Linked DNA regions of Azospirillum brasilense. The protein of the gene in region 1 binds, or shares a complex with, the protein of each later gene. Links are inferred from orthologs where the notes say so. Each region holds a gene or a part of one and is shown on either strand. Other genes may lie near its edges.

What was found.
Region 2: the proteins of uvrA (region 1) and mfd are in contact, whole or in part, in a crystal structure (PDB 4DFC), measured with the Escherichia coli proteins. The link is inferred for Azospirillum brasilense from one-to-one orthologs.

The regions. Positions count from the first base shown.
Region 1 is NZ_CP059450.1:440,099-449,760, reverse strand. Bases 4,078-7,500 are described here. They hold uvrA (excinuclease ABC subunit UvrA), read left to right. Parts: upstream 4,078-4,447; coding sequence 4,448-7,300; downstream 7,301-7,500. Other genes in these bases: H1Q64_RS15415 (hypothetical protein), read left to right, coding at 7,416-7,500. Outside these bases: H1Q64_RS15430 (heavy metal translocating P-type ATPase), read left to right, coding at 94-2,496; H1Q64_RS15425 (single-stranded DNA-binding protein), read right to left, coding at 3,472-3,972; more of H1Q64_RS15415, read left to right, coding at 7,501-7,616; H1Q64_RS15410 (SRPBCC family protein), read left to right, coding at 7,802-8,278; methylenetetrahydrofolate--tRNA-(uracil(54)-C(5))-methyltransferase (FADH(2)-oxidizing) TrmFO, read left to right, coding at 8,421-9,662. UniProt on the Escherichia coli protein: The UvrABC repair system catalyzes the recognition and processing of DNA lesions. UvrA is an ATPase and a DNA-binding protein. A damage recognition complex composed of 2 UvrA and 2 UvrB subunits scans DNA for abnormalities.
Region 2 is NZ_CP059449.1:2,212,241-2,222,654, forward strand. Bases 2,850-7,024 are described here. They hold mfd (transcription-repair coupling factor), read left to right. Parts: upstream 2,850-3,197; coding sequence 3,198-6,824; downstream 6,825-7,024. Other genes in these bases: H1Q64_RS10470 (succinate dehydrogenase assembly factor 2), read left to right, coding at 2,885-3,187; H1Q64_RS10480 (ACT domain-containing protein), read left to right, coding at 6,829-7,024. Outside these bases: ergothioneine biosynthesis protein EgtB, read right to left, coding at 1-989; H1Q64_RS10460 (hypothetical protein), read right to left, coding at 1,165-1,761; H1Q64_RS10465 (crotonase/enoyl-CoA hydratase family protein), read left to right, coding at 1,961-2,752; more of H1Q64_RS10480, read left to right, coding at 7,025-7,782; H1Q64_RS10485 (AI-2E family transporter), read right to left, coding at 7,786-9,660; H1Q64_RS10490 (PRC-barrel domain-containing protein), read left to right, coding at 9,929-10,261; alternative ribosome rescue aminoacyl-tRNA hydrolase ArfB, read right to left, coding at 10,268-10,414. UniProt on the Escherichia coli protein: Couples transcription and DNA repair by recognizing RNA polymerase (RNAP) stalled at DNA lesions. Mediates ATP-dependent release of RNAP and its truncated transcript from the DNA, and recruitment of nucleotide excision repair machinery to the damaged site.

The DNA.
Region 1 (9,662 bases):
GCCTTATTTTCATGGATGCCATCGCACGCCGGTGCCGGGAAGCGCGAACGAACGCGGAGGCACCGACGCCTGCATGCGAAGGGAGAAGCGAACATGAACGACCAGCACCGCAGCCACGCACACCATCCTGACCACCACAGTCACGGTGGGCACGACCACCACGCTGGTCCCGACGACCGGCCCAAGGTGAAGGACCCCGTGTGCGGCATGATGGTCGATCCCGAGCGAACCGGGCACCAAGCCGGGCACGGCGGCCAGACCTTCCACTTCTGCTCGGCGCGCTGCCACGACAAGTTCGTCGCCGACCCGGAGCGGTACCTGAAGCCGGAGGCAAAGCCCGCCGCTCCCGAGAAGGCCGCCCAGGCGTCGCCGCAGAAGGGCGTGATCTACACCTGCCCGATGCACCCGGAGATCCGCCAGGAGGGGCCGGGCAACTGCCCGATCTGCGGCATGGCCCTGGAACCGGTCGGAGCCACCCTTGAGGAAGGGCCCAACCCGGAACTCGTCGACATGACGCGGCGGTTCTGGATCGGCACCGCCCTGACCGTGCCGCTCGTGGTCCTGGAACTCGGCGCCCACCTCCCGGGGCTTGGGCTCCACACCCTGATCTCGCCCCAGGCTTCCCTGTGGCTCCAGTTCCTTCTGGCCACGCCGGTGGTGCTGTGGGCGGGCTGGCCGCTGCTGGAGCGGGGCTGGCGGTCGTTCGTGAACCGCAGCCTGAACATGTTCAGCCTGATCGCGCTGGGCGTCGGGGTGGCCTACGTGTTCAGTCTGGTCGCGACGTTCCTGCCGGGCATCTTTCCGCCGAGCTTCCGAGGCATGGATGGCGTGGTGGCCGTCTACTACGAGGCGGCCGCCGTCATCACGGTGCTGGTGCTGTTGGGCCAAGTGCTCGAACTCCGCGCCCGTGAGCAGACCGGCGGCGCCATCCGCGCCCTGCTGAACTTGGCGCCGAAGACGGCGCGCCGTATCCGTGCCGATGGCGAGGACGAGGAGGTGCCGCTCGACGCCGTTCACGTCGGCGACCGGCTGCGGGTACGCCCCGGCGATGGTGTGCCGGTCGATGGTGAGGTCGTGGAGGGCCGCAGCGCCGTGGACGAGTCCATGGTGACCGGCGAATCCATGCCGGTCAGCAAGGAGCCCGGCTTCAAGGTGATCGGCGGAACGGTGAACCAGACCGGTGCCTTGGTGATGCGCGCCGAGAAGGTCGGGTCCGACACCATGCTGTCCCGCATCGTGACCATGGTCGCCGAGGCCCAGCGCAGCCGGGCGCCCATCCAGCGCATGGCTGACGTCGTTTCCGGCTACTTCGTCCCGGCGGTCATCGTTGTCGCGCTCCTGGCCTTCGTCGCCTGGATGGTTTGGGGGCCGCAGCCCGCCTTCGCCTACGCGCTGATCGCGGCGGTCTCGGTGCTCATCATCGCCTGCCCTTGCGCACTGGGGCTGGCGACGCCGATGTCGATCATGGTCGGTGTCGGCAAGGGGGCGACCGCGGGCGTCCTGATCAAGGACGCGGCGTCCCTGGAGCGGTTCGAGAAGGTCGACACGCTTGTCGTTGACAAGACCGGCACCCTGACCGAGGGCAAGCCAAAGGTGACCGCCGTGGTTCCGGCGCCGGGCATCGACGAGGCGGACCTTCTGACGCTGGCGGCGAGCCTGGAGCGGTCGAGCGAGCACCCGCTGGCGGCCGCCATCGTCGCCTCCGCCAAGGAACGGGGCCTGCCGCTGCGGGACGTCGCCGACTTCGGCTCCGTCACCGGCAAGGGCGTCGTCGGGACGGTCGGCGGGCGCACAGTGTCCCTCGGCAACGCCGCGATGATGCGGGACCAGGGTGTCGCGCTGGGCGACCTGGAAACGCGCGCCGACGACCTCCGGCGCGAGGGCGCCACCGCTCTCTTCGCCGCCATCGACGGCCAGCCCGGTGGCGTGATTGCGGTCGCCGACCCGATCAAGGCGACCACGCCGCACGCACTGGAGACGCTCCGGAACGACGGCGTGCGAATCGTCATGCTGACCGGCGACAACCGGACCACGGCCGAGGCGGTGGCGCGCCACCTGGGCATCGGCGCGGTCGAGGCCGAGGTGCTGCCGGAGGACAAGAACCAGGTGGTGAAGCGGCTGAAGGCGCAGGGCCGGGTGGTGGCGATGGCCGGAGACGGCGTGAACGACGCCCCGGCGCTGGCCGAGGCCGACGTCGGCGTGGCGATGGGCACCGGCACCGAGGTCGCGATTCAGAGTGCCGGGGTGACGCTGGTGAAGGGGGATCTTGCGGGCATCGCACGGGCGCGGACGCTCAGCCGGGCAACGATGCGCAACATCCGGCAGAACCTGTTTCTGGCGTTCGTCTACAACGCGCTCGGCGTGCCGGTCGCGGCGGGTGTCTTCTACCCGCTGTTCGGGTGGACGCTGTCGCCGATCATCGCCGCGGCCGCGATGGCCCTGAGTTCGGTGTCCGTGGTTGGGAACGCGCTGCGGCTGCGTAGGCTCAAGTTGTAGGAGGATCGACGGGTGTCGCCCGCGCGAAGGCCGGACGCCGGTCTTCCCGGACTATGCTCCTGACCGTCATCCGTGGGTGTCGGTAATCCCCATTGGCATCGTCTGCCGAGTTCCTACCGCGGCCTGCTTCCCCGCGCATAGAAGGAACTGGGCTACCCGTTTGACGCCGACCGGTTCTGATTGGCATCGACGGCCCTTCCAAGGGTTGTCAGGCGAGTCCGGTTCCAGCACCTCCAACACGCGGTCCATAACTTTGACAGGCGGCGCCTCTCTGGCCCACGCCATTCCACCCCTTCGTCAGCGGCACCTTGGCTTTCAGCCTGGCCATCATTTCGTCCAACTGCGCCTTGCGCTTCGACGCGGCCTCCAGATCGAGATCATTGCTGCCCTCCTGTCCGAGCCATTGGGGGGGGAACGGACAACGGTCCGCACTCGATTCGCCGTGGTATGCTTACGGACCGTTTTGGTGGTCACAGTCGCCCCCATACGGACCTGTTCGAGCGACACGACCTCGCGAGCATTCGTAAGCTTGGTGCAGGCGTCACCGTCCACCTCGTCCAGATGCCGCACTGCTGCCCCGGCGAAGCTGGCGACATCATGGCTCTTGAGGAATTGGCCGGAGAGCATTCGGCTTTCGATGTCGATGCCGGTCTCAGCAGCCCATTGATACAGGAATTTCAGGGACTGGCAGTTTGCCTGCAGGGTGTTTCTGGCCCGATGGGCTGTGCGCCGAATTGTCAGCAGCCAAGCGTTCGGCCAGATAGGAGGCACGCCAACGGAAGCGATCAAGAGGGAGATTCGCTCCCCCCTCCATCACGATCATGCGGACCTGAAACCGTGCAATTCTTTACAGGCTTCCCCGGTAACAACCTCACAGACAGAAAAACACCACAGCCGGCAAGGTATGCAACCGGGGAAACTAGTAAGCACAAAGGCTTCAGGCTGGAAACCTTACACGACCACCCCTGGTAAGTTTTAGAATGGGATTTCGTCGTCCAGGTCGTCGTGCTTGGGCGGAGCACCGCCGCCGCTACGACCGCCACCACCGTAGCCGCCACCACCGCTGCCGCTGCTGCCGCCGCCGCTGTAGCCACCGCCACCACCGCCGCCGCGCGATTCGTAGCCGCCGCCACCGCCGTAACCGCCGCCGCCACCACCGCCTTCGCCTTCACGGCCGCCGGTGAAGTCGATCTCGTTGACACGCACCGACAGGCCGGCACCGCGGGTGCCGTCGCGCTTTTCAAACTCGCGGATCGTCACCTCGCCGGAGATGACCACGGCCTTGCCCTTGGTCAGGTGCGGCGCCAGAGCCTCCGCACGGCGACCCCAGATGGAGCAGTCCACCCACTGGGTGGTCTTGCGGTCACCGAACCCGACGTCGTTGGCGACGCGGAAACCCAGGACCTTTTCACCGCTCTGCGTGGAGCGAAGCTCGCCATCCGCGCCGAGGCGCCCCGTAAACGTCCATACATTCATCGCACGTGTCTCCTAGCGCGGGTTCCCGGTATCCCATCCGACCCGTTCGGGCGCCCGGCGGAAGGGCGTCCGGATACCGGGGGTGTCTGTTCGCAGGGCCGGTTTGATCCGTGGTCCGTTCCATGCCCGCCCCGCCTCGCTTCACAAAGCACGGGGGACAGGCACGGGTCAACCGCCGCCGCCGGAGCGCCTTGCCCCTTCCGTCCGGATCAACCCGCCCGGCCCGCACGAAAGAGAACACTCCATGAACAAACATAGCAGAGAGAGTCCGTGTCGCCAACCGTTTCCTTGGTGGCTCCCCATCATCGTCTCCCCGGCGCGCCCCGGCGTTCCCGCATCCCGCCCCTGCGTCCCACGCGGCCGGAAAGGGACGCGCGCCGGTGGCAATACGCCTGCGCGTGGCACATATCTGTCCGGGCTTTCGGAGCTTTTTTGGCGCCTTCCCTTCCCCTCCGGTTTCGGCTAAGAACACTCCATGAACAAGCACATCAGTGTCCGCGGCGCGCGGGAGCACAACCTCAAGAACGTCGATGTCGATCTGCCTCGGGACGAGCTGATCGTCATCACCGGCTTGTCGGGATCGGGCAAGTCATCGCTGGCGTTCGACACGATCTACGCGGAAGGCCAGCGGCGCTACGTCGAGAGCCTGTCGGCCTACGCGCGCCAGTTCCTGGAACTGATGCAGAAGCCGGACGTCGATTCGATCGAGGGGCTATCGCCGGCCATCTCCATCGAGCAGAAGACGACCTCGAAGAATCCGCGCTCCACCGTCGGCACGGTGACGGAGATCTACGACTACATGCGCCTGCTGTGGGCGCGGGTCGGCATCCCCTACTCCCCGGCCACGGGCCTGCCCATCGAGAGCCAGACGGTCAGCCAGATGGTCGACCGCATCCTGGCGATGCCGGAGGGCACGCGCCTGCTGCTGCTGGCGCCGCTGATCCGGGGGCGCAAGGGCGAGTACAAGAAGGAGATCCAGGACCTTCGCAAGCGCGGCTTCCAGCGCGTGCGCGTCGACGGTACGATGCATGAGATCGACGAGGTTCCGGCGCTCAACAAGAAGTTGAAGCACGACATCGACGTGGTGGTGGACCGCATCGTCGTGCGCGAGGGGCTGGGCAACCGGCTCGCCGATTCGCTGGAGACGGCGCTCGGCCTCGCCGACGGAATCATCTTCGTCGAGAACGCCGAGTCGCACGAGCAGACCGTCTTCTCGCAGAAATTCGCCTGCCCGGTGTCCGGCTTCACCATCCCGGAGATCGAGCCGCGGCTGTTCTCCTTCAACAATCCGTTCGGCGCCTGCCCGGCCTGCGACGGGCTGGGCAGCAAGATCTACTTCGACCCCATGCTGGTCGTCCCGGACGAGCGGCTGTCGCTGAAAAAGGGCGCCATCGCCCCCTGGGCCGGCTCCTCCTCCCAGTATTACGTGCAGACGCTGGAGAGCATCGCCCAGCATTTCGGCGTCGCCTTGGACACGCCGTGGGAAAAGCTGCCGGAGAAGGTCCGCCAGACCATCCTCTACGGCTCCGACGGCGCGCCGATCACGATGACCTACGACGACGGGCTGCGCAGCTACCAGACGAACAAGGCCTTCGAGGGCATCGTCAACAACCTGGAGCGCCGGTACCGCGAGACGGAAAGCGCCTACATGCGGGAGGAGCTGTCCAAGTACCAGTCCTCCCAGCCCTGCGAGACCTGCAAGGGCGCCCGCCTGAAGCCGGAGGCGCTGGCCGTCAAGGTGCACGGCCAGCACATCTCCCAGGCGGCGGAGATGTCGATCGCCGACGCGGCGACGTGGTTCAGCACGCTGAACGACCATTTGCGTCCGAAGGACAAGGAGATCGCCTACCGCATCCTCAAGGAGATCAACGAGCGGCTGGGATTCCTCAACGCCGTGGGGTTGGAATACCTGACGCTCAGCCGCGGTTCCGGATCGCTGTCCGGCGGCGAGAGCCAGCGCATCCGCCTCGCCTCGCAGATCGGGTCCGGCCTTACCGGCGTTCTCTACGTGCTGGACGAGCCGTCGATCGGCCTGCACCAGCGCGACAACGACCGGCTTCTGGCGACTCTGAAGCGGCTGCGCGACCTCGGCAACACTGTGATCGTGGTCGAGCATGACGAGGACGCCATCCGCACCGCCGACTATCTGGTGGACATGGGCCCTGGCGCCGGCCAGCACGGCGGCACCGTGATCGCCCAAGGCACCCCGGCGGAGGTCCAGGCCAATCCGGACAGTGTCACCGCCCAGTTCCTCAATGGCACCCGCTTCGTTCCGGTGCCGGACCAGCGCCGCCCCGGCCACGAGGGCCAGTTCCTGGAGGTGAAGGGCGCACGCGCCAACAACCTTCAGAACGTCTCGGCACGCATCCCGATGGGCACCTTCACCTGCGTGACCGGCGTGTCGGGCGGCGGCAAGTCCACCCTGATCATCGAGACGCTCTACAAGGCAGTGGCGCGCAAGCTGATGGGGGCGCGCGAGCATCCGGCGGAGCACGACGAGCTGCTGGGGCTCGAGAATCTCGACAAGGTCATCGACATCGACCAGTCGCCGATCGGCCGCACCCCGCGTTCCAACCCGGCGACCTACACCGGCGCCTTCACCCCGATCCGCGATTGGTTCGCCGGCCTGCCCGAGGCCAAGGCCCGCGGCTACGGCCCTGGACGCTTCTCTTTCAACGTGAAGGGCGGGCGCTGCGAGGCGTGCCAGGGCGACGGCGTCATCAAGATCGAGATGCACTTCCTGCCCGACGTCTACGTCACCTGCGACGTCTGCCACGGCAAGCGCTACAACCGCGAGACGCTGGAAGTCACCTACCGCGACAAGACCATCGCCGACGTGCTCGACATGACGGTCGAGGAGGGAAAGGAGTTCTTCAAGGCCGTGCCCGGCATCCGCGACAAGATGGAGACGCTGGAGCGGGTGGGTCTCGGCTACATCCACATCGGCCAGCCCGCCACGACTCTGTCCGGCGGCGAGGCGCAGCGGGTGAAGCTGTCCAAGGAGCTGAGCCGCCGCGCCACCGGCCGCACCCTCTACATCCTCGACGAACCGACCACCGGCCTGCATTTCGCCGACGTGGAAAAGCTGATGGAGGTGCTCCACGCGCTGGTCGACCAAGGCAACACGGTGCTGGTGATCGAGCACAATCTGGAAGTCATCAAGACCGCCGACTGGATCATCGACCTCGGCCCCGAGGGCGGCACCGGCGGCGGCGAGATCGTCGCGGAGGGCACCCCGGAAGACGTGGCGAAGGTCAAGCGGAGTTACACCGGCCAGTATCTGGCCCCCTACCTGAAAGCGAAGCCGAAAAGCCGGAAGAGGGCATAAAGACCGGCCGGGGTCATCCCCGGCCCTTTTCTTGTCGACCAACTTTTGTCCCGGAAACAAAGCCGCATCGGGGGCGTTTCCTATCCATCGTTCGCCAACAGGATGGAGACGGAGCATGTCCAGGACCATGATATCCGGTGTGGCGCTGGCTTTCGGCGCGGCCTTGCTGGTCAGCGCCTGCGGAACCGATGAGTCCACCAGCACCACCACCACCACCACGACCACCTCGCCCGGCTACGGCAACTCCAGCCTGACCACCCCGCCGACCAGCGGCTCGACCACCACCGAGCGCACGACGACGACCAAGAGCGAATAAGGACTTTTCGTTTCGCTCCCAAATGAAACGGCCGGCTCCGCACAGGCGGGGCCGGCCGTTGTCTTGCTGGTCCTTCCCCTGTTCGTTCTACCAACGTACAAGTTTCAAGCCCTCCCCGCTCGGCTAGGATTCAGCCGCGCGCCCAACGATGCGCGCCGGAACAGCCGACCAACGGAGGGAACCCCATGCGCACCCTGTTCGCGGTCGCGGCCACACTGGCCGCGCTGGCAAGCCCGGCCCTGGCCGTCGAGGTCACGGAATCGACGACCCTGCCCTACCCGGTCGAGAAGGTCTGGCAGCAGATCGGACCCTTCTGCAACCTCGGCACCTGGCACCCGGCGGTGGAGAGTTGCACCCTGCGCCGGAAGGACGGCGCGCAGGAGCGCGTGCTGGCCCTCAAGGGCGGCGGCGCGATCGAGGAGCGGCTGCTCTCCTCCTCCGCCAGCAGCCACCGCATCCGTTATTCGATCCTGACCAGCCCGCTGCCGGTCAAGGACTACGCGGCCTCCCTGTCGGCCGAACCAGCGGGCAAAGGCACGCGCGTGGTGTGGAAGGCGCGCTACACCTCCAACGGCGCCACCGACGAGGAAACGCGCAAGGTGATCTCCGGCATCTTCACCTCCGGCTTCGACGGGCTGAAGCAGAAGCTCGCCGCCCAGTAAGTCACCGCTGTTCTGCAGAGCGACCAGGAGCGCCGGACCGCAGGGACGATCCTGGTTGCGATTCCGCGCCGTGGTCCGGGTTGGCCTTGCCGTGGCGACAATGACGGTCTACTTGTTCGGCAACTTTGCGAAAGTTGCTGATATGGTCGACACGTCCCTTTCCCCCGTTCACGTCATCGGCGGTGGCCTCGCCGGGTCCGAAGCCGCTTGGCAGCTCGCCCAGCGCGGCGTTCCCGTCGTGCTGCACGAGATGCGTCCCGTACGCCCGACCGAGGCGCACAGCACCGACCAGCTCGCCGAGCTGGTCTGCTCCAACTCCTTCCGGTCGGACGACGCGGAGTACAACGCGGTCGGGCTGCTGCACGAGGAGATGCGGCGCTGCGGCTCGCTGATCCTGCGCTGCGCCGACGCGCACAAGGTGCCGGCGGGCGGCGCGCTGGCCATGGACCGCGACGGCTTCGCGGGCGCGGTGACGGAGGCGATCACCGGCCACCCGCTCATCACCGTGGAGCGCGGCGAGGTTGCCGGCCTGCCGCCGGAGGCGTGGGACAGCGTCGTCATCGCCACCGGCCCCCTGACCTCCCCGCCGCTGGCCGAGGCCATCCGCAGCTTCACCGGCGAAGAGTCGCTGGCCTTCTTCGACGCCATCGCCCCCATCGTCTATCTGGAGAGCGTGGACCTGTCCAAGGCGTGGTTCCAGTCACGCTATGACAAGCCCGGCCCCGGCGGCACCGGCAAGGACTACATCAACTGCGCCTTCGAGAAGGACGAGTACCGCGCCTTCATCGACGCCCTGCTGACCGCCGAGAAGGTGGACTTCAAGGAGTGGGAGAAGAGCACGCCCTACTTCGAAGGCTGCCTGCCCATCGAGGTGATGGCGGAGCGCGGGATCGACACGCTGCGCTACGGCCCGATGAAGCCGGTCGGCCTGACCAACCCGCACAAGCCGGAACGCCGTCCCTACGCGGTGGTCCAGCTTCGCCAGGACAACGCGCTCGGCACGCTCTACAACCTCGTCGGCTTCCAGACCAAGCTGCGCCACGCCGAGCAGACGCGGATCTTCCGCATGATCCCCGGCCTGGAAAAGGCGGAGTTCGCGCGACTCGGCGGCCTGCACCGCAACACCTTCCTGAACAGCCCGCGCCTGCTGGACGGCGCGCTGCGGCTGAAGGCGCAACCGCGCATCCGCTTCGCCGGGCAGGTGACGGGCTGCGAAGGCTATGTGGAAAGCGCCGCCGTCGGCCTGCTCGCCGGTCGCTTCGCCGCTGCCGAACGGCTGGGCGGCGAGCCGTCCGCCCCGCCGGTTACCACCGCGCTGGGGGCGATCCTCGGCCACATCACCGGCGGCGCCAACGCCGACACCTACCAGCCGATGAACGTCAAT
Region 2 (10,414 bases), on another replicon or contig:
TCGCAGCAGGACGCCAGGGCCTCCCACTCGGCTTCCTCGGGCAGGCGCTTGCCGGCCCAGCGGGCGAAGGCGTCGGCCTCGAACCAACTGACATGGCAGACCGGCTCGGCGGGATCGAGCGGGCGCATGCCGTAGAGGGTGAAGATCTGCCACGCGCCGTCGCGCCATTCCCAGTAAAGCGGAGCCTGCCATCCCTCGGTCTGCACCGCCTCCCAGCCGTCGGCGAGCCAGAGCGCGCGCTTCGCGTAGCCGCCATCCTCGATGAAGTCCCGGAAGGCGCCGCAGGACACCGGCAGGGCGGCGAGGCGGAAGGGCTCAAGATGGACGCGGTGGCGCGGCCCCTCATGATCGAAGCCAGCCCCGGCATTGGTCAACCCGATCTCGACGATGCCGCCTTCATGCTCGATCCAGCGTTCCAGCTGCGGCGGAGTCGGAACCGCCTGTGGCGGCTGGTCGTAGGCGGGACGCAGCGGGTTGCTCCAGAAGGCGTGCTTGATGTGGGTCAGCAGCCGTTCCTGGTGGCGCCGCTCATGCGTGATGCCGACGATCACACGGTCGGCGATTTCCGGCAGGTCGGCCTCGTCGGCTTGGTTCAGCAGGTGCAGCACCGCGGCGTTCACATGGTCGCGGTAGCGCATCACCTCCGCCGCGTTGGGCCGGGAGAGCAGGCGCAGGGTGGGGGAGGGAAGCTGGTGGCTGCCGAACCGGTCGTCGCGGGCGGCGAACAACGTCAGGAAGGCTGGGTCGAAGGGACGGTAACCGGGATTGCAGGGCACCAGGACGGTGGTTTCGAACAGCCATGTCGTGTGGGCGAGGTGCCATTTGGCCGGCGCGCCGTCGGCCACCGATTGGACCATCAGGTCCTCGGGCGACAAGGGCGCCGCGAGTTCGGCGGTGCGGGCGCGGATCTTCTGGAAACGGGTGGATAGAGTTTGGCGAAGAGCGTCGCCGGACGGCTGGGCGTGCGTGGCGAGATGGGTGTCGGGCACGGGGGAACCTCCCTGCGGGAGCGGGTTTTCCGCGGCGGGAACGGCGCGGGAACGCGCCCGAACCCCGCCGGAGAAACAACAGGCCCATTGTGCCGCATGGTCCAACCATCCTGGGTGGCGCATCGGAGGGGGGCTTTCTCCGAATTCGCGCATCACAGCCACGGTGGGACTGTCGTCAGGCGTCCACCACCAGATGCGGACGGAAGGCGCCTTCGAGCGTCAGAAGAAGGCGCAGATACACGGCAACGCGCCGCGATGTCGTCGTCCGCCGTTCCAGGCAATCGCGGAGCTGGTTGGCGAGCGCCACATTCTCCGCCGTCTGTCCGGGCGGAAGCGCCGGGTGCGTCGGCGCCGCCATGTCGACGATGTGGTCATGGTCGACCGAATGGACCGCAACGGCCTTTTCGAGGAGCGCCGCTGCGATGCGTTCGATGTCCTCATCCGCCGGCGGCGGCTGGGTGAGGTTGGGGGCGAGATGCGGCGGCGGACGGCGGTTCGCGAGCTGCGCGCGCAGATTCTGTTTGATGCGCGCCCGCTGCCCGGCGTTCAGCGTGTCCAGCTCGTCGATCTCGTCGAACAGCAGGTCGTAGAGGCGCCGCCGCTTGTGGTTGGCCTCGTCCTGGTCGCGGCGTTCCTGCTGCTCGCGCTCCTGCTGTTGCAGGTCCTGCCGATTCTGCCGCCGTTTCCTGCGGTCGGTCGCGCTGCCGGTGCGCTCCACCACGCCGGCCGAGCGGACCAGAGGTTCCGAGCGTCCAATCGAACCGTCGGTCATGGCGACCTCCACGGCTAATGGCTGGGACTGTTCAGTGTACCAACTGTCGCGATTCTGTCAAGGTGACGCTTTGGCGTGCGGCAGAGGCCCGGTTTCAGGTGAGCGTTGCTCACCCGAACACGCGGCGTACTCGTTTGTCAGGAGCGTGGCTCGGGCTCGACAGTGGGGCATCCCAAACGCAGGACAAAAGGACCGCGCCATGCCCCTGACGACCAAACACGCCGACCCCGCCAACCCCGTGCTGTGCGTCACCGCCGGAGGAATCGCCACCCTCACCCTGAACCGCCCCGCCAAGCTGAACGCCATCAGCACGGCGCTGGCCGCCGCCATGCTCGACACGCTGGACGCGCTGGAGGCCGACGCGGCGGTGCGGGCCATCATCGTCACTGGCGCCGGGGAGCGGGCCTTCTCCGCCGGGGCGGACATTGCGGAGTTCACCCCGGCCGTCCGGCGGGGACCGGAGGCGGCGGTGCGCGCCTTCCGGCCCGGACAGACGCTGTGTGCGCGCATCGAGTCCTTCCCCAAGCCCATCATCGCCGCGGTCAACGGCATCTGCTACGGCGGCGGCTGCGAGATTCTGGAGGCGGCACACCTCGCCGTGGCCAGCGAGCGGGCGACCTTCTCCAAGGCGGAGATCAAGCTCGGCATGATGCCGACCTTCGGCGGGACGCAGCGGCTTCCCCGCAATGTGGGGCGCAAGCGGGCGCTGGAATGGCTGCTGACCGGCGACGCCTTCCCGCCGGCGACAGCGCTGGCGGTGGGGCTGGTCAATCAGGTGGTGGCCCACGACGCGCTGCTGCCCGCGGCCTTCGAACTGGCTGGGCGGATCGTCCGGCACTCCCCGGCGGCGGCGTCCGGCATCCTGGGGGCGGTGACCCGAGGGCTGAACATGACCATCGGCGAAGGGCTGGCGGTGGAGACGGAGCGCTTCGCCCGGCTGGCCCCCGGCCCCGACCTGCGCGACGGGCTGGAGGCGTGGCTGGCGCGCTGAATCACGCTCCTTCCGGGGGATCGTCCGGCATTTCGGTTTGCGCGGGGGCGTGCCGGTGTGCAGGATGCGGGGGTGGATGTGGACCGCTCCGCCCCCTATCTTCCGGGGCCGGGGCTTTTTGGCGTGGATGGCATGAGCGACGAGAACACCCTGTCCGAGAGCGGCGAATCCCTGGAAAACCGGCGCAAGCGGCTGCGCTTCCGGTCGTGGCACCGCGGCATGCGGGAAATGGACCTGCTGATCGGCAGCTTCGCCGACGCCCATGTCCCGGACTTCGATCACGCGCAGCTCGACCGCTACGAGGCGCTGCTCGAACTCAGCGACCCCGACCTCTACAACTGGTACGCCGGGCGCGAGCCGCTGCCCGCCGAGCATGACACCGACGTCATGCAGCTGTTGACCAAGTTCCGCTACACGCCCCGTCAGGGGTCCTGAGGCCCGATCCTTGCCCAGCTTCGAACAGTTGCAGCCGGGACGCTCCGGCCGCCTTCTGGTCGGCGGCGCCCCCGCCGGTCATGACGCCCGCGTCCTCGCCGACCTCGCCAAGCGGGCGGGGAGCGCCGGACTTCTCCACGTCGCGCTCGACGACAGCCGCGCCGCCCAGCTGGCGGAGGCGCTGGCCTTCTTCGCGCCGTCGCTGGAGGTGCAGGTCTTCCCGGCCTGGGACTGCCTGCCCTACGACCGGGTGTCGCCCAACGGCGGCATCGTGGCGAAGCGCATCGACACGCTGACCCGCCTTCTGGCGCGCAAGGCGGACGCCGCACCGCTGGTCGTGCTGACCACCGTCAACGCCATGGTGCAGAAGGTGCCGCCCCGCGCCGCCTTCCGCGACGCGGTGTTCTCGGCGAAGCTGCGCGACCGGATCGACCTGGAGAAGCTGCAGCGCTATCTGGCCGGCAACGGCTACACCCGCGCCCAGACGGTGCGCGAGCCGGGCGAGTTCGCCGTGCGCGGCGGCATCATAGACCTGTTCCCGCCGGGCACCGACGAGCCGCTGCGCCTCGACCTGTTCGGCGACGAGCTGGAGGCCGTGCGCAGCTTCGATCCCATGTCGCAGCGCACCACCGACAAGCGCGACGGCGTCGACCTGAAGCCGATGTCGGAGGTCTTCCTGGACGAGGCCGGCATCGCCCGCTTCCGCTCCGGCTACCGCGAGCTGTTCGGCGCCGTCACCGACGACGACCCGCTCTATGAGGCGATCAGCGCCGGGCGCAAGTACGGCGGCATGGAGCATTGGCTGCCGCTGTTCCACGAGACGATGGAATCGCTGCTGGCCTACATGCCCAAGGCCATCCTGTCGCTGGACCATCAGGCGACGGAGGCGCGCGATTCGCGCATCGCGCAGGTGATGGACTTCCACGCCTCCCGCGAGAGCATGATCGTCATCGAGAAGCGGACGGGCTCGCCGGTCTACAAGCCGGTGCCGGTCGGCATGATGTTCCTCGACGCCCAGGCCTGGGACGACCTGTTCGCCACCCACGCCGTGGCGCAGCTCCAGCCCTTCGGCACGCCGCCGGGCATCAAGGGCACGCTGGACGCCGGCGGTCGGCGCGGCCACGACTTCGCCGAGGAGCGGGCGCGGCCCGACGTGAACGTCTTCGAGGCGGTGAAGGACCACATCCGCGCCCTGCGGGCCGACGGGCGGCGCGTGCTGGTGGCCGGCTATTCCGCGGGCTCGCGCGACCGTCTGATGACGGTGCTGGGCGACCACGGCATTCCGGGGCTCGAGCCGGCGGAGAGCATCGAGGACGTCCGCCGCTTCGACCGCCACGTCATCGGCATGATCGTGCTGGGGATGGAGCACGGCTTCACCTCCGCCGACATGGCCGTCATCACCGAGCAGGACATCCTCGGCGACCGCCTCGTCCGCCCGGCGGCGAAGAAGAAGCGCAAGGCCGCCAACTTCATCGCCGAATACACGGCGCTGGCCTCGGGCGACCTCGTGGTGCACATGGACCACGGCATCGGGCGCTACGACGGGCTGGAGACGCTGGAGGTGTCCGGGGCGCCGCACGATTGCCTGCGGCTGATCTACGAGGGCGGCGACAAGCTCTACGTCCCCGTCGAGAACATCGAGGTGCTGACCCGCTACGGGTCTGAGGACGCGCACGCGCAGCTCGACAAGCTGGGTGGGGCCGGCTGGCAGGGCCGCAAGGCCCGCGTCAAGAAGCGCCTGAAGGACATGGCCGAGGCGCTTTTGAAGATCGCCGCCGAGCGCATGCTGAAGAAGGCCGACCCGGTCTACACGCCGGAGGGCGTCTATCAGGAGTTCGCCGCCCGCTTCCCCTATCCGGAAACGGACGACCAGCTGAAGGCCATCGAGGAGGTCTTCACCGACCTCGGTTCGGGCCGTCCGATGGACCGTCTGGTCTGCGGCGACGTCGGCTTCGGCAAGACGGAGGTCGCGCTGCGCGCCGCCTTCCTCGTTGCCATGAGCGGCCAGCAGGTCGCCGTGGTGGTGCCGACCACGCTGCTGGCGCGCCAGCACTTCAAGACCTTCACGACCCGCTTCGCCGGGCTGCCGCTGCGCATCGTCCAGCTCTCCCGCATGGTCACGGCGAAGGAGCAGAACAAGGTCAAGCAGGAGCTGACGGAGGGCACCGCCGACATCGTCATCGGCACCCACGCGCTGCTCGGCAAGGGCGTGCAGTTCAAGCAGCTCGGCATGGTCATCGTCGACGAGGAGCAGCATTTCGGCGTGAAGCAGAAGGAGCGGCTGAAGGAGCTGCGCGCCGACGTGCACGTCCTGACGCTGACCGCCACGCCGATCCCGCGCACGCTCCAGATGGCACTGAGCGGCGTGCGCGAGCTGTCGCTGATCGCCACCCCGCCGGTGGACCGTCTGGCGGTGCGCACCTTCGTCCTGCCCTACGACCCGGTGGTGGTGCGCGAGGCCATCCTGCGCGAGCATTACCGGGGCGGCCAGACCTTCTACGTCTGCCCGCGAGTGGAGGACCTGCCCAAGGTCGCCGAGCGGGTGCGCGAACTGGTACCCGAGGTCAAGATCGTCACCGCCCACGGCCAGATGCCCGCCAGCGAGCTGGAGGAGGTGATGACCGCCTTCGACGAAGGCAAGTTCGAGGTGCTTCTCGCCACCAACATCATCGAGAGCGGCATCGACATCCCCAACGCCAACACGCTGATCGTGCACCGGGCGGACATGTTCGGTCTGGCCCAGCTCTACCAGATCCGCGGGCGTGTCGGCCGGTCGAAGGTGCGCGGTTACGCCTACCTCACCTACGCGCCGAACAAGCCGCTGACCGGCACGGCGCAGCAGCGGCTGCACGTCATCGAGACGCTGGACAGCCTGGGCGCCGGCTTCCAGCTGGCCAGCCACGACATGGACATCCGCGGCGCCGGCAACCTGCTGGGCGAGGAGCAGTCGGGCCACGTCAAGGAGGTCGGCGTCGAGCTGTACCAGCACATGCTGGAGGAGGCCGTCGCCAACGCCCGCGCCGGCATGGATGGGCAGGTGCCGAGCGGCGCGGAGGACCAGCCCTGGACCCCGCAGATCAATCTGGGCACGCCGGTGTTGATCCCGGAGGAGTATGTCCCCGACCTGACGGTGCGCCTGTCGCTCTACCGCCGCATCGCGGAGCTGGTGGATCGGGCGGAGATCGACGGCTTCGCGGCGGAGCTGATCGACCGCTTCGGCAAGCTGCCGGGCGAGGTGGAGAACCTGCTCGACGTGGTGACCATCAAGCAGCTCTGCCGACAGGCGGGGGTGGAGCGGGTGGACGCCGGGCCGAAGGGCGCCGTTCTGACCTTCCGCAACAACAGCTACGCCGAGCCGGCCAAGCTGCTGACCTACATCAGCCAACAGATGAGTCTGATGAAGCTGCGGCCCGACCACAAGCTGGTCTACACCCGCGAATGGGCCGACGAGGCCCAGCGGGTGCGCGGCGTCAACCGGCTGATGAGCGATCTCGCCCAGATGGCCGGCGGCGGCGCCGTGCCGAAGGGCGAGGCGCCTCCGCCTCCACCGCCGCCCCCTCCGCAACGGCCCAGCGCGCTGAAAGTCGGGTCGAAGTTCGGGCGGAACATTCCCTCGCGTCCCTTCGGGCGGCGCTGAGGCGATGAAAAAGGACGGGGGGCTGGCGAAGGCCCTGGCGCTCGGCGGCGACCGTCGCGCATTCGGCGACATTCCGACGGTGGCGGAGGCGGTGGCCGCCGATCCCGCCCGCCTGCCGGAACTGGTCGCCTGCCTGTTCGATGGCGACGCCGGGGTGAGGATGCGCGCCGCCGATGCCCTGGAGCGGGTGTCGCGCGGCGATGCCCGCCCATTGGACGCTTTCGCGGAACGGCTGCTGACCGACGCCGCGGCCATCGAGCAGGCGGAGGTGCGCTGGCACTTGGCGGCCGTCCTTCCCCGCCTGACCCTGACCGAGGAGCAGCGCGGGCGCGCCGTGGCGCTTTTGGAGGGCTGGTTCGAGAACCGGGCCAGCCGGATCGTGCAGAGCGCCGCGCTTCAGGCCATGGTCGATCTGGCGGCGGACGATCCGGAGCTTCGCCCGGTCGCGGCGGACATGCTGGGCCGGGCCATGCGCTCCCGCATTCCGTCGCTGGCGGCGAGAGCCAAGCGCATCCTGAAGCCGTTCGAGGTGGACCGCGCCACGCTGGACGCCGCCCTGCTGCCGGAGACCAAGCCGCTCACCCTGTCGGTCCTGCCCGATCGGCTGGCGGTTGCGCGGCTGGCGCCGGGGGACGGGATGCCCGGCTGGCTCGACTGGACCGACCCGCTGGTCAGCGCCACCCGCACGGGGGAGGAGTTGTCCATCCTCTGCCGCGAGTCCCGCGTGCCGGATGGCGTGACGGCGGAGCGCGGCTGGCGCGCCTTCAAGGTGGAAGGGCCGCTGGACTTCTCGCTGTTTGGGGTGCTGGCGCGCATCGCCGTGCCGCTGGCCCAAGCGCGGGTGCCGATCTTCGCCATGTCCACCTACGACACCGATTACGTGCTGGTGCGCGACGAGGACGTGGAGCGTGCGGCGGACGCGCTGAAGCGCGTCTGCACCGTCGTCGCACCCTCCTGATCATTACGCCTGCGGGGCCTTCTCCGCCTCGACGGCGGCGAGAACGCCCAGCTCCTCCAACTGCGTGACGGCGCCGGTCAGGCTGGTGGCGACGCGGTCGGCCGAGGTCTGGGATATGGCGTGCTCCGGAGCGTCGGCCTCGGGGTGGGCGCTCCACAGGCAGAGCAGGATCGGCACGTTCGGGCCGAAATGCAGGCGCAACCGACGCACCAGTCTGCGTGCGTGGGAGAGGGCGGACGGATTCAGATAGGACAGGACCACCGCCGACACGCCGGTCGGGGCCAGCGCGGCGATGGAGCGGACGGACACCTTCTCGCACGGGATCACGTCGGCGCGCAGCCCGCGCGGGCGCAGCAAATGGCCGAGCAGCGCCGCCGCCGCCTCGTCCAGGTCGTTGCGGGCGCCGATGCACAGGACCAGCGGCGTGTCCTCTGCGGCGGGCGGGGAGGCTTCCATCATCTCGTCCAGCAGCGCCGTCATGCCCTCCGCCACCGCCTGCCGTCCCTCCGGGTTCAGGCGGTTGCGCTGGCGGTCCTGCTCGGCCAGTGACAGGGCGGGCAGCAGCAGGCCGTGCCCGGCCTCCGCGAGGCCGCCGCCGGTCATCTTCTCCTCGGCGATCTCCATGGCCTCGATGGGGTCGCGGGCGAGCAGGCGCTGGTACAGCTTGGCCTCGTCGGGCAGGACTGGGCGGTCGCCCAGCATCACCTCCAGGAAATGAAGCTGCGGCACGTGCCGCCCCAGCACGACGAGGCAGACGGTCAGCGGCGTCGCCAGCAGCAGCCCGACCGGCCCCCACAGCGTGGTCCAGAACACCGCCGCGACGATGATCGCCAGGGACGACAGACCGGTGGCGGAGCCGTAGAGCCAGGGCTCCACCACATTGTTGGAAAACAGCTCCACCGCCACGAACAGGGCGATGCAGAGCAGCGGCAGGGTCCATCCCGCATCGACCGCGAAGGACAGCAGGATTGGGAAGGCCGCGGCGATCGCCGGTCCCAGGAAGGGGATGAAGCGCAGCACCGTCGCCAGCATCCCCCACAAGAGCGGGTTGGGCACGCCGAGCAGCCACAGCCCGATCCCGATGGGCAGGCCGTAGGTCACGTTGACCACGCACTGCATCAGCAGATAGCGGCTGACCCGCTCGCCCGCGTCGTTCATCGCCTCCGTCGTGCGACTGAGGTCGCCGGACCCGGCCAGCCGGATCAGCCGGTCGCGCAGATCCTCGCGTTGCAGCAGCATGAAGATGGTGAAGACCAGCACCATGCCCGCCGTGGCGACCGGCGCCATGGCCGGCCCCAGCACGTCGCTGATTATGGTCAGCGCGTCGGAGCCGTCCTGCTCGATCCGCACCGGCACCGGCTCCCGCGCGGCGCCGGGGGCGGGCAGGGCGCTGGCGGGTGCCGTGGCGGCGGGCGGGTTTTCCCCGGTTACCTGCTCCAGCCCCTGCTTCAGGTCGCGGAAGGCTTCGGTCGCCTGCTGGACCACCCCGCCGCTGCCCGCCGACGACGCGCTGGAGCGCAGCGAATCCAGCTTGGCGTGGACGTTGCGCTGGTAGCTGGGCAGGTTGTCGGCCAGATCGGCGATCTGCCCGCCGACCACCATGCCGAAGCCGGCGATGCCCGCGAAGACCAGCACCACCACGGCCAGCACCGACGGTACCCGGCCCAGACGCAGCCGCTCCAGCCGGCTGACGATGGGCGCCAGGACGAAGGTCAGCAGCACCGCCAGCGCGATGGGGACAAGGATGTCGCTTCCCAGATACAGGGTCGCCACCACCAGCGCAGTGACCAGCAGCGTCGTCTGGGTGGAGGCGGGCGGGGCGGCCTTCGGCACCGGAATGGGGCGGGCCTGCAACCGGCGGGCGGTGTCTTCGGCCATGATCGGCGGAGCCTCGGGGGAGAGTTGAGAGTGTGCAGAACACGGCTGGACGCGGCGCGTTCCGGCGCGTCGGGCGCGATCGCCGCAAGACACCGTGACGATTGCGGTCGACAGCCTGTTTAAACCCGCGTGGTTATCTCGTCAGAAGGAGGGGGCTATGCGTAAGGTTGCTGTTCCGGTCCTGTCGGCGGTTGCGCTATTGGCTTTGGGGGGCTGCGCCGAGACGTCGAGCTGGTTTGGTGGGGGAAGCGATCAGGCTTCCCGCCCGATGTCCGAGCAATCGCTCCAGACCGCCTCGCGGATTGAGCCGCAGGCCATGCTGGGCAAGTCGGTCGTCGCCTATGACGGGCAGAAGGTGGGGCAGGTCGAGGACGTGCTGTTCAACCGCAGCAACCGCCCGAGCCAACTGGTGGTCTCCACCGGCGGCATCATGGGCATCGGCGGGCGCAACGTGGCGCTGGACATCGACAACGTCCGCTACAACCAGCAGCAGGACGCCATCGTGGCGACCCAGCTCACCAAGGACCAGTTCGCCAACCTGCCGGAGTTCCAGTATGGCGGGAACATGATCTCGTTGAGCCGGCAGAAGACGCCGCAATAAACCGCCTCAGTCCTCCGGCTTGCCGGAGCGCAGACGCTTGATGTCGGACCGCTGACCCTTGGCCTCCAGGCGACGTTTCTTGGAGCCAAGGGTCGGCTTGGTCGGGCGGCGGCTCTTAGGCACCACCGTTGCGTCGCGGATCAGGTCGATCAG